One region of the Brevundimonas sp. SL161 genome, then DNA from elsewhere that is predicted to be linked to it. Evidence: predicted binding sites of a transcription regulator. Region 1 holds the regulator's gene; the other holds the start of a gene.
What was found. The regulator LexA, encoded in region 1, represses DNA repair genes until DNA is damaged. The targets are predictions, from matches to a motif close to ATGTTCNCNANNTGTTCT.
Positions count from the first base shown of each region.

Region 1 (4,380 bases):
CGGCCGAGGCCGGCGACTTCTTCGCCGCCTGTCTGCGCGGCGAGCCGACGCCGGCCCAGGTCGCCGCCGCCGTGACCGCCCTGCGGATCCGCGGCGAGACGGTCGAGGAGATCGCCGCCTTCGCCCAGGCGATGCGCGATGCGGCCGTGACGCTGGACCATCCCTATGACGTCATCGACACCTGCGGCACCGGCGGCGACGGGGCCCACACCTTCAACATCTCGACCGCCGCCGCCCTGGTGCTGGCCGGCGCGGGCCTGAAGGTCGCCAAACACGGCAACCGCGCCATGAGTTCGAAATCCGGGTCATCGGACGTGCTCAGCGTCCTCGGCGTCGACCTGACCGCGGGACTGGCGCAGCAGCGGCAGGCGCTCGACGAGGCCGGCATCGCCTTCCTGTTCGCCCCCGCCTACCACGGCGCCATGCGCCACGTCGGACCGGTCCGCGCCGAGATCGGTTTCCGCACCGTCTTCAACCTTCTGGGACCGCTCTCCAATCCAGCGGGCGCCAAACGTCAGGTCATGGGCGTCTATGATCCGCGCCTTGTCGAGCCGCTGGCCGAGGTGCTGGGCCGGCTCGGCGCGACCCGGGCCTGGACCGTCCACGGTCAGGGCCTCGACGAACTGACCACCACGGGACCGACCGAGGTGGCGGAGTGGAAGGACGGGGTCGTCCGCCGTTTCACCGTCACGCCCGAGGACGCCGGCCTGCCCCGCGCCGACATCGAAGCCCTGCGCGGCGGCGACGCGGAGACCAATGCGGTGGCCCTGACCGCCCTGCTGGCCGGGGAGACCGGTCCCTATCGCGACGTCGTGCTGCTGAACGCCGCCGCCGCCCTGGTGGTCGCGGACAAGGCGCCGGACCTCAAAGTCGGCGTGGCCCTCGCCGCTGTCGCCATCGACGAGGGCAGGGCGGCCCGGGCGCTCGCCGATCTGGCCCGCATCACCTCGATGCCGCCGCCCGTTGCCGAAGACCCCGCATGACCGACATCCTCGACCGTATCGCCGCCTACAAGCGCGAGGACGTGGCCGCCCGCAAGGCCGCCCAGCCGCAGGCGGAGATCGAATCCCTGGCGCTGATCGCCGGCATGCCGCGCGGCTTCCGCAGCGCGCTGGAGCGCCGCGCCGCGCCCGGCCGCCCCGCCCTGATCGCCGAGATCAAGAAGGCCAGTCCATCAAAGGGCCTGATCCGTGCGGACTTCGACCCGCCGGCCCTGGCGCAGGCCTACGAGGCGGGGGGCGCGGCCTGCCTGTCGATCCTGACCGACGGCCCCAGCTTCGAGGGCGCCGACGACTATCTGATCCAGGCCCGCGCCGCGGTCGCCCTGCCCTGTCTGCGCAAGGACTTCCTCGTCGACCCCTGGCAGGTGGCCGAGAGCCGCGCCCTGGGCGCCGACTGCATCCTGATCATCCTGGCTATGATCGACGACGTTCTGGCCGGCGAGCTGCTATCCGAGGCGAAACGCTTCGGTATGGACGCCCTGATCGAGACCCACGACGAGGCCGAGATGGAGCGCGCCGCCGCGTTGCGCGGGGATCTGGTCGGCATCAACAACCGTTCCCTGCGAACGTTCGACGTCGACCTCCGCGCCACGGCCCGCCTGGCCCCGCTGTCGCCAGCGGGCTCGCTTCTGGTGGCCGAAAGCGGGATCTTCAGCCCGGCCGATGTCTTGGATGTCTCCAGCGCTGGCGCCGCGGCCATCCTCGTCGGCGAAAGCCTGATGCGTCAGGCGGACGTGACGGCCGCGACGCAAGCTCTGCTCGCCTAGGGTCTTCCTTCTCCCGCTGGGAGAAGGTGGCTCGCGAAGCGAGACGGATGAGGATCGGACCTCACCAGCAGCGCACGACACTCGCCGTTTCGCGCAAGACCGATCGCGCCGCTCTCGGGCGCTCAGGCCCCCTTCCACCGGGAGAGGGTATTCGCCTCTGCCGTTAAGTTGACATTAGGCAAGAACACTTACAGAACATCGGCAACGGTTCACGACTTGTTCTGGAGGCGATTCCCACCATGCTGACGCGCAAGCAGCACGAACTCCTGATGTTCATCCATGAACGACTCAAGGAGACCGGCGTTTCGCCGTCGTTCGACGAGATGAAGGAGGCGCTGGATCTGGCGTCCAAGTCGGGCATCCACCGGCTGATCACGGCGCTGGAGGAACGCGGCTTCATCCGCCGCCTCGCCCACCGCGCCCGCGCCCTTGAGGTGACCAAGCTGCCGGAACAGGCGACGGCGGGAGCTGTGCGTGGCCGCGCGGGCTTCACCCCGGCGGTCATCGAGGGCGGGGGCCGCAGCCCTGCCGCCGAGCCCGCCAACGACACCCGCGAACTGGTTCTGGTCGGCAAGATCGCCGCCGGCGTGCCCATCGCCGCCCTGCAACAGGACCACGGCCGCTATCAGGTGCCCGAATCCATGCTGGGCGCCGGCGAGCACTACATGCTCGAGATCGAAGGCGATTCGATGATCGAGGCCGGCATCCTCAACGGCGACCTGGTGGTTATCAAGCGTGTCGACACCGCCGCATCCGGCGAGATCGTCGTGGCTTTGGTTGAAGGTGAAGAGGCGACGCTCAAACGCTTGCGCAAGAAGGGCAATTCCATCGCCCTGGAGCCCGCCAACCGCAACTACGAGACCCGCATCTTCGGTCCCGACCAGGTCGAGGTCCAGGGCAAGCTGGTCGGCCTGATCCGCCAATACCACTAGACGCCGTCACTCGGGACCACATCCGCCGCATCGGGATCGCTGATGCGGCTCCAAGGCCTGTCGCCCCGCACATCAGTGGCCCAGACCGCGCGCCAGCCCTGAGCGGTGCGCCACAACTCGACTGAACCGCCCTGCGCATAATCCAGTCCGTCGAGCACCAGTTTTCCATCGCAGCTTGGCGGCAGGTCCTGGACAACGGCTCGGACGCTGACCAGCGGCGCTGAGGCGCACAAGGCGGCGAGCTGGCCGGCGTCCGGCGCGGCCTTCCCCCACCACAGGGCGATGGGCGCCCTATCGGTTTTGGCCGGAGCGCAGCTTGATCGCGCGCAGACCCATCCGTCTTCGGGTCGTGGCTCCAGCGTCAGCCCGCGCCGCCGCGACCACAGGTCCGCCGCGAACTGCCGCACGCCCGGCCGCACCACGACCGCCTTGCCCGCCTCGCTGAACGCCGCGTTCGTTCCGCCATCCCCGATCCAGAGCGTCGGTGTGGGCGCGCGAGGCCACAGCAGGACAGCGCAGGCGAAGGGCAGGCCCAGCCACCGCAGCCGCCCCTGCCACAGGCACAGGAAAAGGACGCCGAGGAACGAGATCGGCAGCACATGGTCCGGCGCGCTGGCGATGGTCTTCACCGCCCCTGGCAGCCCCGCCGTCCAGTGACCGATGGCCAGCATCAGGTCGACTCCCTTGCCGGCCACCCACAGGAACGGCCCGCCCAGTCCGATGGGCTCCAGCAAGGCTCCCAGCGCCAGCGCCGGCATCATCACGAAGTCCGCGATAGGCGACGTCGTCAGGTTGGCGAGCAGCCCGTACATGGCCGCCCTGTTGAAATGCTGGACCGCGAACGGTCCGGTCGCCGCGCCGGCCACCAGACTGGCCGTCACGGCGATCAACAGCCAGTGCCGCGCCGACTGGAACGCCGCGATCGGCCAGGGCACGGACAGCTCCCGTGTCCTCGGCGGCCAGCCCTCCGACAAGGCCACCAGGGCCGCCGTCGCTGCGAACGACATCTGGAAGCCCGGCGTCACGATGGCCTCAGGCTGAAGGATCAGGACAACCATCGCCGCCAGCGCCAGCGCATGCATGGTGATCGCCGGCCGGTCCAGCAGGATCGCCGCGAAAGCGACCGACGCCGTGATCGCCGCCCGCTGCGCCGGCGGGGGCGCGCCGGACAGCACCAGATAGCTCCACACGGCGACCAGCCCCGCGACCGCCGCCACCTTCTTGCCCGACACCCTCAGCGCCAGCCACGGCCAGGCGGCGACGCCAAGCCGGACAAGGAAGAAGGCGAACCCGCCGACGATGGCCATGTGCAGACCCGAGATCGACAGGATGTGCGCCAGGCCGGAATCCCGCATGGCATCGAGGTCTTCGCGCGCGATCCAGGTCTCATGGCCCGTGGTCATGGCCGCCGCGATCCCGCCCGTCCGCTCGCCCAGCCGGGCGACGATCCGCTGCGACAGGGCGAACCGCGCGCCGTTGACCGCCATCGACAGCCGCAGTCGCCATGGCGGCGGCGCCAGATACGCCTCCCGCGTCTCGCCCAGTGCGAAAGCCGTGCCGCCGAGCCTCTGAAACCAGGCGTTGCGGCCGAAATCATAGGCCCCGGGACTGGCCGGGGGCGGCGGCGGATTGAGGATGGCGAACAGCCGGATCGCCGAGCCCGGGGTCGGCGGCCCCCCC
Region 1 covers NZ_JAFCVJ010000015.1:47,859-52,238, reverse strand. Annotated here, with positions in the region: gene trpD (anthranilate phosphoribosyltransferase) at 1-983, shown strand, start outside; gene trpC (indole-3-glycerol phosphate synthase TrpC) at 980-1,768, shown strand; gene lexA (transcriptional repressor LexA) at 2,008-2,700, shown strand; gene ACP7AU_RS11620 (ComEC/Rec2 family competence protein) at 2,697-4,380, opposite strand, start outside.

Region 2 (4,380 bases), on a different contig from region 1:
TTTCGGGTTGCCGGACCTCGCACCGAACATCTCGATCTCGGTGGCTTGGGAGGGCCCGGCCTATGCGCTCCACGATCCTCACGCGCGGCCGGCGCTGACGCCGGGCGCCTTCCTGGATCGCGCCCGCGACCTGCTGACGGCGCCCGACGCCTCGGCGGACATGACGGTCGCCTTCGTCGATGTCGTCGGTCTCGCGGCGGCCGAAGGCCTTGGCGAGGCGGGCCAACGCCTGACGGCGAGGGTCGAGGCCGCGCTCCAGGCGGCTTCGATCGACGGAGCCAGCGCCGGCAAACTCGGCCCGGAGCGTTTCGCCATGTTGCGCGACCGCACGATCGCCCATGACCTCGCCGGGGAGATGCGTGAACTGGGCCTCAGCGAGGGCCTGACGCTCGATGTCGCCGCGACGGACGTGGGCACGGAGACCGGCGGCAACACCCTGAACACCCTCCGGGCGCTGCGCTTCGCTGTCGAAGGCTGCCTGAACGGCGGCGCGGGCGGGCCCGAGCTATCGTTCACCGCATCCCTGTCCCGCACGCTCAAGGATGCCGACGCCTTCAGGGCCATGGCGCGCGATCGTAGTTTCGATCTTCACTACCAGCCGATCGTCGACCTGAAGACCGGCGGGGTCCATCATTTCGAGGCGCTGGCGCGCTTCAAGGGTTCCGCCGGGCCGGCGGACACCATCCGGATGGCGGAAGAACTCGCCCTGATTGACGCCTTCGACATCGCGGTGGCGGAAAAGGCTCTCAGCCGGCTCCGGCGCCCCGGCGCCGGTCTCATGAAGTTCGCGGTCAATGTCTCCGGGGCTTCGCTGGCCGACGACCGCTATGTGCAGGCCGTCCTGCGAATGACGGCGTCCAAGCCCGACGAGAGACGCCGCTTGATCGTCGAAGTGACCGAGTCCGCCGCCCTGGCGGATATCGAGTCCGCCAACCGCCGACTGGGCGCGCTACGCGCGGCCGGCATCAGGGTCTGTATTGACGATTTCGGAGCCGGCTCGGCCTCCTATGACTACCTGCGCGGCCTCTCGGTCGACACGGTCAAGATCGATGGACGGTTCGTGGAGGGGATCCAGACCGACTCTCGCGCCCGGACGATGATCGGCCATCTGGTCGACCTCTGTCGCTCGATGAAGGTCGAAACCATCGCCGAGATGATCGAGACCGAGGACGTGGCGGACATCCTGCGCGATCTCGGCGTGAATCAGGGGCAAGGTTGGCTGTTCGGCAAGGCCGAAGCCGAACCGCGCACCGTGCTGGCCTATGGCGAGCCGGCCGCCGCCGTCCGACGCGTGGGCGCCGTTTTCGGCTGGGGCTGACGGAACGCCGCGAAGCGTGACAGGTCAGGCCGCCGGCATCCGGAGGTCGCCTTGGTCCGCCCCATCCTCGCCGCAACCGTCCTGATCCGGCCATCGATTCCAGGTGCTTGCCGACGATTGCACGCTCCGGACGACCGAAATCGCCGAACGGATCTGCCCGACGTAGACGACCGCTACATCGGGGGTGTCGAGGACATCCCCTGCGTCGTCCCCCTGAACACCCGCGCCGCGCTGCTGGATTGACAGCATCTGGCGGCAGCGCCTTGATGTTCCCATATTGTTCTTGCTGATATCCCCGGATCAGTTCCCATATAGCGTTGTCGCTCCGGACCTCGTCCGGTCTCCCGCGTTCCCGGCCCCCGTTTCCTGGCAGCATGACCGAAAAGCACAACTTCATCCGCGTGCGCGGCGCCCGCGAGCACAATCTCAAGGGTGTGGATGTCGACATCCCGCGCGAGAAGCTGGTCGTCATGACCGGCCTGTCGGGGTCGGGCAAATCCTCACTCGCCTTCGACACCATCTATGCCGAGGGCCAGCGCCGCTATGTCGAGTCGCTCAGCGCCTATGCGCGCCAGTTCCTGGAGCTGATGGGCAAGCCGGACGTCGACCTGATCGAGGGCCTGTCGCCGGCCATCTCGATCGAACAGAAGACGACGTCGAAGAACCCGCGCTCGACCGTCGGCACGGTGACCGAGATCCACGACTATATGCGTCTGCTGTGGGCGCGCGTCGGCGTGCCCTACTCGCCTGCGACCGGCCTGCCGATCGAAAGCCAGACCATCTCCATGATGGTCGACAAACTGGGCGCCCTGCCAGAGGGCGAGCGCCTGCTGCTGCTGGCCCCGGTCATCAGGGGTCGCAAGGGCGAATACAAGAAGGAGATGGCCGAGTGGCAGCGCTCGGGTTTCCAGCGTCTGAAGATCGACGGGGCCTTCTACGCCATCGAGGACGCGCCGACGCTCGACAAGAAATTCAAGCACGACATCGACATCGTCGTGGACCGGATCGTCACCAAGGCGGGTCTTGAGGCGCGCTACGCCGACAGCCTGCAGACCGCGCTCGGTCTGGCCGACGGCATCGCCGTCGCGGAATGGGCCAATGCCGAGGAAGGCCAGGAACCGCGCCGGATCACCTTCTCCGAGAAGTTCGCCTGCCCCGTCTCCGGCTTCACCATCGCCGAGATCGAGCCGCGGCTGTTCTCGTTCAACAATCCGTTTGGCGCCTGTCCGGTCTGCGACGGCCTGGGGGTCAAGCTGGCCTTCGACGCCGACCTGGTCATCCCGGACCGCGACAAGACCCTGCACAAGGGCGCGGTAGCCCCGTGGTCGCGCGGCCCCTCGCCGCTCTACACCCAGACCCTGCAGGCGCTTGCGCTCCACTACGGCTTCTCGATGGACAAGCCGTGGCGCGAGCTGCCCGAGAAGGCCCAGTCCGTCATCCTGAACGGCACGGGCTCGGAGAAGATCAAGTTCGTCTATGACGACAACGCCCGGAAATACGAGGTCTCCAAACCGTTCGAGGGGGTCGTGCCCAACCTCGACCGCCGCTGGCGCGAGACCGACAGCGCATGGGTCCGCGAGGAACTGGGCCGGTTCCAGTCAGAAACGCCGTGCGACGCCTGCGGCGGCAAGCGGCTGAAGCCCGAGGCCCTGGCGGTGAAGATCGCCGGCAACGACATCGCCGAGATCTCCATGCTGTCGATCAGGAAGGCCTACGACTGGGTCAGCGCCCTGCCCGACCAGCTGACCGACAAGCAGATGGAGATCGGCCGCCGCATCCTTAAGGAGATCAGCGACCGGCTGCGCTTCCTGAACAATGTCGGCCTCGACTATCTCAGCCTGTCGCGGTCGTCCGGCACCCTGTCCGGCGGCGAGAGCCAGCGCATCCGCCTGGCCTCCCAGATCGGCTCGGGCCTGACCGGCGTGCTCTATGTACTGGATGAGCCGTCGATCGGCCTGCACCAGCGCGACAACAGCCGGTTGCTGGAGTCCCTCCGGGGTCTGCGCGATCTCGGCAACTCCGTCCTCGTCGTCGAACACGACGAGGAGGCGATCATGACCGCCGACTATGTCATCGACATGGGGCCGGCCGCCGGCGTCCACGGCGGCGAGATCTGCGCCGAGGGCACGCCCGAAGAGGTCATGGCCAATCCGAAGTCCCTGACCGGCAAATACCTGACCGGCGAGCGTGAGATCGAACTGCCGCCGGAAGGCCGCCGTCCGATCGACCGCAAGAAGATGCTCAGGATCTCGGGCGCGACCGGCAACAATCTGAAGGCGGTCACGGGCGAAATCCCCGTCGGCCTGTTCACCTGCGTCACCGGGGTGTCGGGGGGCGGCAAGTCGACCTTTACGATCGAGACCCTCTACAAGGCTGCCGCGCGCCGGCTTCACAACGCCTCCGACGCCCCGGCCCCCTTCGATCGGATCGAGGGGCTGGAGCATTTCGACAAGGTCATCGACATCGACCAGTCGCCCATCGGCCGCACCCCGCGCTCCAACCCGGCCACCTATACCGGCGCCTTCGGGCCCATCCGCGACTGGTACGCGGGCCTGCCGGAATCCAAGGCGCGCGGCTATGGGCCCGGGCGGTTCAGCTTCAACGTCAAGGGCGGGCGCTGCGAGGCCTGTCAGGGCGATGGCCTGATCAAGATCGAGATGCATTTCCTGCCCGACGTCTATGTCACCTGCGACGTCTGCAAGGGCAAGCGATACAACCGCGAGACGCTGGAGATCGTCTTCAAGGGCAAGAGCATATCCGACGTGCTGGACATGACGGTCGAGGAGGCCGGCCACTTCTTCAAGGCCGTGCCGCCGATCCGCGACAAGATGCTGACCCTGTCACGAGTCGGCCTCGACTACGTCAAGGTCGGCCAGTCTGCGACGACCCTGTCGGGGGGCGAGGCCCAACGGGTCAAGCTGTCCAAGGAGCTGTCGAAACGGGCGACCGGCAAGACCCTCTACATCCTCGATGAGCCCACCACAGGCCTGCATTTCGAGGACATCCGCAAACTGCTGGAGGTGCTGCAGGAACTGGTCGAGGCCGGCAACACGATCGTGGTG
Region 2 covers NZ_JAFCVJ010000009.1:83,021-87,400, forward strand. Annotated here, with positions in the region: gene ACP7AU_RS08700 (EAL domain-containing protein) at 1-1,318, shown strand, start outside; gene ACP7AU_RS08705 (hypothetical protein) at 1,370-1,561, shown strand; gene uvrA (excinuclease ABC subunit UvrA) at 1,693-4,380, shown strand, end outside.
Region 2: the regulator LexA is predicted to act here: its motif matches at 1,585-1,602, upstream of uvrA (excinuclease ABC subunit UvrA).